2 regions of the Dorea sp. MB18-49 genome follow, and region 1 is predicted to be linked to the other one. Evidence: predicted binding sites of a transcription regulator. Region 1 holds the regulator's gene; the other holds the start of a gene.
The links. Region 1 encodes HrcA, which represses chaperone genes, less so after heat shock. Its sites were predicted from a motif close to TGTTAGCACTCNNNNNNNNNGAGTGCTAACA; they were not measured.

Region 1 (3,220 bases):
GGTACTGTGATAACAGCTTCTGTTACTTTTTCTCCAAGATATCCTTCTGCATCTGCTTTCAGTTTCTGAAGGATCATTGCTGAGATCTCCTGTGGAGAATATTTCTTATCTTCAATTGTTACCTTGTAGTCGGTTCCCATCTCTCTCTTGATAGAAGAGATTGTTCTCTCTGCGTTTGTTACTGCCTGACGTTTTGCAGGTTCTCCGACAAGACGCTCACCTGTCTTTGTAAATGCTACTACAGATGGTGTTGTTCTTGCGCCTTCTGTGTTGGCGATAACTGTTGGCTGTCCACCTTCCATTACGGCTACACAGCTGTTTGTTGTTCCTAAATCAATACCTATAATTTTACCCATGATAAATTTCCTCCTGTATGATTTTTTATTCTGATAATTGTGAATGTTCTTGTTTCTAGTTTGCTACTTTTACCATGCTGTGTCTTACAACTGAATCACGGTATGTGTAGCCCTTCTGAAATTCCTCGGCAACAATATTCTCACCGAAGTTTTCATCTTCCACATGCATCACTGCGTTGTGGAAATTCGGATCAAACGGCTGGCCTACTGCTTCAATAGGCTTAACCTCGATTCCTTCCAGAGTGGTAAGCAGATGTTTATACACCTTCTCCATTCCCTGAACGAACGGATCTTCTTTGTCTTCTTCCTTCACTGCATCCAGACCTCTTTCAAAGTTGTCTACAACTGGAAGAATCTTCTCTATGATATCTTTCGCTCCAACTTCGTACATCTGGGATTTTTCCTTTTCTGTACGTTTGCGGAAGTTATCAAACTCTGCCATCTGACGGGTAAGCTTATCTGTAAGCTCTTCGATCTTCTCGTCTTTTTTATCTTTTTTCTTGCCAAATAATTTTTTGCCAGATTTCTTTTCTGTATCTTTCGCTGTCTCTTCGGCTTCTTCGTTTTCCACTTTTTCAGAAGTTTCTGTTGTCTCGTCTGTATCCGTCTCTGCTTCTTTTGCTTCAGCAGCAGATTTTTTTGCCTCTTCTACAGCTTCTTTTACCATATCTTCCTGGCTTTTTTCCTGCTTATTTTCCAAGGGTTATTCCACCTTTCTATCATTCTTATGGAACATCTGATCCAGTTCTGTCTGGAGACGTTTCATAGATTTTAAAACATGTTCATAATCCATACGTTTCGGTCCGATAATTCCTATCGTTCCCTTCATACCATCACCCAGTTCGTAGGTTGCAGTTACGACACTGCAGTCTCTCATAGTCTGTACCGGAGTCTCATCTCCGATATATACCTGAATGCCGGTATTCTCATCCTGTGCCAGGGTCTGTGTAACCAGTTCGGATAACTGCTGTTTTTCTTCAAATGCACTGATGATTTCCTGTGCGCTCTGGTTATCACTCAGCTCCGGATATTTGAAAATGTTCGTCGCACCGCTTGTGTAGATCTGCATATCATCATCTACATGAATCGCATCTGCAACTGCATCCAGTACATATCCGACTACCTGACTGTGGATTCCTGCCTGCTCCTTTAATCTGGCGATCAATCCCAGGTTGATTTCTTCGATCGACATGCCGTTGAGTGTTGTATTCAGCAGCATATTCAGCTTTAACAGATTCTCATTGCTGATCGGCTCATCAATGTTAATGATCTTATTCTTGATCACATTGCCTCCCAGTACGATGACTGCGATCACCTGTTCCTCATCTACCATAGATAACTGGATGAACTTAATCTTGTTTGAATTGTTCATCGGAGTCGAAACCATCGTTGCATAGTTGGTATTCGTTGCAAGAACCTTTGCTGCCTGTTTCAAAAGCTGATCCATCTTATCTGCTTTGTCAAGCATCTGATCCTGCATCTCATTCAGCTCCTGCTCTTTCTCCTCCATCAGCATATCTACATAGAGCCTGTATCCTTTATCCGAAGGAATACGTCCTGCCGACGTATGAGGCTGGATGATATATCCCATCTCTTCCAGATCTGCCATCTCATTACGGATCGTTGCTGAACTAAGATTCAGATCCGTGTACTTGGAAATCGTTCTGGAACCAACCGGTTCACCTGTCTCCAGATAATTCTGGATGATTGCATGAAGTATTTTCAGTTTTCTTTCACTCATCTCTTCATGATTTATCACCGGTACCTCCTCCTTTCGGTTTCTGGTTATTAGCACTCTTTTTATCTGAGTGCTAACACCTTTCGACTATTAAGATAGCACTCTCACATATTTTTGTCAACACTGTTTAGATATTTTTTAGAAAATGTAAAAAACCTTCTGATTACCACTTCTTTCGAATGCACATCAACGCAAACAGGCAGACTACTTATAATATATTGTCTGCCTGTTAATCACTTTATTCTTTTTCGTTTATATTGTTTTTAACGCAATTCCAAGGATATGTTTTGCACATCTCTGGAGATCCGCTTTGGTAATCCTTCCATTTTTTACGCCGTCTACAATATCCTCTACATTTTTCCTGCATCCTGGCATCTGAAGATCATTTCCTGCCTTAATGCACTGTACACCATCGGAATAGCTGTATTTTCCGCTTTCTGATACCATTCCAAGTGCCGTCGTATCCTGAGACGTATACCAGTCTGTCATAATAAAGCCTTCAAATCCCCATTCATCACGCGCTACATTCTGAAGCATGTCATAATGATTGGCGGCATGTGTTCCATTGATCAGATTATACGATGTCATGATCGCATATGGCTGTGCTGTCTTCACCGCAATTTCGAATCCTTTCAGATAGATTTCTCTTAATGCACGTTCGCTGATATGTGCGTTCGTGAACATACGGTTGTCTTCCTGATTATTTGCCGCAAAATGCTTGATCGTCGTTCCATGTCCTTTGTAAGACTGTACACCCTTTGTATCGGCTGCCGCACACAGTCCGGTAAGCAGTGGATCTTCCGAATAATATTCAAAGTTTCTTCCACACAATGGATTTCTGTGAATATTCATGCCCGGTGCCAGCCACAGGTGAATATGAAACTGTTCCATCTCTTCTCCGACAATCTCACCCATTCTCTTGATAAGATCCACATCCCATGACTGCGCAAGTGTCGTCGCAATCGGGATTGCCGTACAGTACTGGTAATAATCCTGCGCTCCTTCCGGCTGCTCTTTCGCAAACGGTGCAATTTCCATTCCGAACTGTTCCCCACCCGGTAATTTATTGCCTTCTTTATCCGTTTTAAAATGTGTCTGTAACCGTAATCCTGCCGGTCCATCTGCA
Region 2 (3,220 bases), on a different contig from region 1:
TCTATTGTAGCACACCTGACAGTAAAAAGAAAACTCCTCTGACGAGGAGTTCTCAAAAATTTAATATATATACCGTTTATGATTTACATCATACCCATGCCCGGATTTCCTGCCGGCACAGCTGGTGCATCTTCTTTGATATCAGCCACAACAGACTCTGTTGTAAGGAGTGTAGAAGCAACAGATGTTGCATTCTGAAGCGCACTTCTTGTAACCTTTGCCGGATCAAGAATTCCGTTTTCAACCATATCTACATACTGTTCTGTCAGGGCATCAAATCCTGTTCCGACTTCTGACTCTCTTACTTTGTTAATAATAACAGCACCTTCGAGTCCTGCATTTGCAGAAATGTGGAATAACGGAGCTTCCAGGGCTTTCAGTACAACTTTGGCACCTGTCTTCTCATCGCCTTCCAGTTCTTCAATTGCCTTAGCAACTGCTTTTGATGCATGGATATAAGCTGATCCACCACCGGAAATGATGCCTTCTTCTACTGCTGCTCTTGTAGCATTCAGAGCATCTTCCATACGAAGTTTTGCTTCTTTCATCTCAGTCTCTGTTGCTGCTCCGACACGGATAACAGCTACTCCGCCTGCAAGTTTTGCAAGTCTTTCCTGCAGTTTTTCTCTATCGAAATCAGATGTTGTCTCTTCGATCTGAGCCTTGATCTGTGCAACACGATCTGCGATTGCATTCTTGTCTCCCATGCCATCAACGATGACTGTATTTTCTTTCTGTACTTTTACAGATTTTGCGCGTCCAAGCTGATCCATAGTTGTATCTTTCAGTTCCATGCCAAGCTCTTCTGAAATTACCTGACCACCTGTCAGTGTAGCGATGTCTTTTAACATCTCTTTTCTTCTGTCGCCATATCCAGGTGCTTTAACTGCAACAACATTGAATGTTCCACGCAGTTTATTAACGATCAGTGTTGTAAGAGCTTCTCCTTCGATATCCTCTGCAATGATAAGAAGTCTTGCTCCCGCCTGAACGATCTGCTCCAAAAGTGGAAGGATTTCCTGAATGTTAGAAATCTTCTTATCTGTGATCAGGATATATGGATCATCCAGATTAGCCTCCATTTTGTCCATGTCTGTTGCCATATATGCAGATACATATCCGCGGTCAAACTGCATCCCTTCTACAAGGTCCAGCTCTGTCTTCATAGTTTTAGATTCTTCAATTGTGATGACTCCGTCATTAGATACTTTTTCCATAGCGTCTGCTACCATCTGTCCGACTTCAGCATCACCTGCTGAGATTGCTGCTACTTTTGCAATCTGGTCTTTGTCTTTTACTTTGCTTGACATCTTTGCAATTGCTTCAACAGCCACATCTGTAGCTTTCTTCATTCCTTTACGAAGAATGATTGGGTTAGCTCCTGCTTCCAGGTTCTTCATACCTTCATGAACCATTGCCTGTGCAAGTACGGTTGCTGTTGTAGTACCGTCTCCGGCTACATCATTTGTCTTGGAAGCGACTTCTTTAATCAGCTGTGCTCCCATGTTCTCAAATCTGTCTTCCAGTTCGATCTCTTTTGCAATTGTAACACCATCATTTGTGATCAGTGGTGCTCCGAATGATTTATCCAGAACTACATTACGTCCTTTTGGTCCGATTGTTACTCTTACTGTATCAGCAAGTTTATTAACGCCTTCTTCCAAAGCTCTTCTTGCTTCTGCACCATATTTAATTTCTTTTGCCATTGGTATCTACCTCCTGAAATATATAAATGATTTGCTTAATTACTCACAGATGGCTAAAATATCATCTTGTTTTACGATGATGTATTCTTCGTCATCGATCTCAACATTTGTTCCTGCATATTTGGAATAAATTACCTGCTGACCTGCTGTAACGTGCATCTCAACTTCTTTTCCATTTACCATTCCGCCTGGTCCTACAGCGATAACCTCTGCCTGCTGTGGTTTTTCTTTGGACTGTCCAGGGATCACGATTCCTGACTTTGTAGTCTCCTCTGCTACACACTGTTTTAATACAACTCTGTCACCTAATGGTACTAACTTCATATCTATTCCTCCTTAAATCATTTTCTGTATTATTAGCACTCAACAAAAGAGAGTGCTGAAAGATTCTAGATATAAAATAGCACTCTCTTTTTGGTTTGTCAACACACTTTCTATTTAGTTTAGAAGTTTTTTATAAAATCCGTTTTGTATTTTGAATTTCATCACTTTTCCAGCCTTATTCCAGTAACGTTCTTTTATAATTCCTTTACATATCACCGGATCTTCTAAATTCTCAATGCTGCATTCATAAATACCATCCAATGAATATGATGTAAGTTCCGCTTCTTCAGATACCAGATACAACGTTTCTTCTTCCTCATCATATGCTATGATCTTACATAAATATTCCGTTTCATCAAAAAAACTGTCCTCCAGAATCACACGTTCCATTCGGAGTTTTGCTGTACATCCTTCATATCCCACTGCCTGTATCCTCCTTTTATAGTATGAAAAGGGTATCAGTCGCCCGATACCCTTTATAATTCTTATTATTTTGTACGTTCTGCTTTAATGCGGTCCAGTTCAGTAAATACGTAATCATTGATTACTTTAATATACGTTCCTTTCATTCCCGAAGAGCGGGATTCTATTACCCCTGCACTTTCGAATTTTCTAAGAGCATTTACAATAACGGATCTTGTAATTCCTACTCGATCTGCAATCTTACTTGCAACAAGGATTCCTTCGGCTCCATCCAGTTCATCAAATATATGAATGATCGCCTCCAGTTCCGAATAAGACAATGTGCTGATCGCAGACTGTACAATATGCTCTTTTCTGGTCTCTTCTGCACTTTCTTCATTCACGGATCTTAACATCTCAAGGCCAACGACCGTCGTTCCATATTCGCTCAGAATAATGTCATCAATTTCATACACCTTATCTTTTTTATAAATAAAAAGTGTTCCAAGTCGTTCTCCGGCAATGTCAATAGGTGTAATGATCGCCTGGTAACCTTTGACAGTTTCTTCGGAAAATCCAAGTGTCTGAAGATTTACATTTTCTTTTGTTGATAAGATACTAAGCAGGCGCTCATTCAGCATATCATCTACATGCTTTCCGATCTCTCTCTCGATCAATTCGGTAATGTAAGGCACACCTTCACATTTGCTTCCGCCAAGCACTTTTCCTTTTTTACTGATCACCAATACGTTCGAATCCAGAATCTCTGTAAGGACTTCACAGATATC

Region 2: NCY30_RS09400 (co-chaperone GroES) is a predicted target of HrcA. The motif match lies at 2,061-2,091, and genes of this name have one in related genera.

The regions. Positions count from the first base shown of each region.
Region 1 is NZ_JAMOYX010000024.1:20,374-23,593, reverse strand. Features, by position in the region: gene dnaK (molecular chaperone DnaK) at 1-356, opposite strand, end outside; gene grpE (nucleotide exchange factor GrpE) at 412-1,023, opposite strand; gene hrcA (heat-inducible transcriptional repressor HrcA) at 1,060-2,097, opposite strand; gene NCY30_RS08595 (glycoside hydrolase family 3 protein) at 2,347-3,220, opposite strand, start outside.
Region 2 is NZ_JAMOYX010000028.1:6,744-9,963, forward strand. Features, by position in the region: gene groL (chaperonin GroEL) at 84-1,706, opposite strand; gene NCY30_RS09400 (co-chaperone GroES) at 1,746-2,030, opposite strand; gene NCY30_RS09405 (hypothetical protein) at 2,145-2,453, opposite strand; gene codY (GTP-sensing pleiotropic transcriptional regulator CodY) at 2,519-3,220, opposite strand, start outside.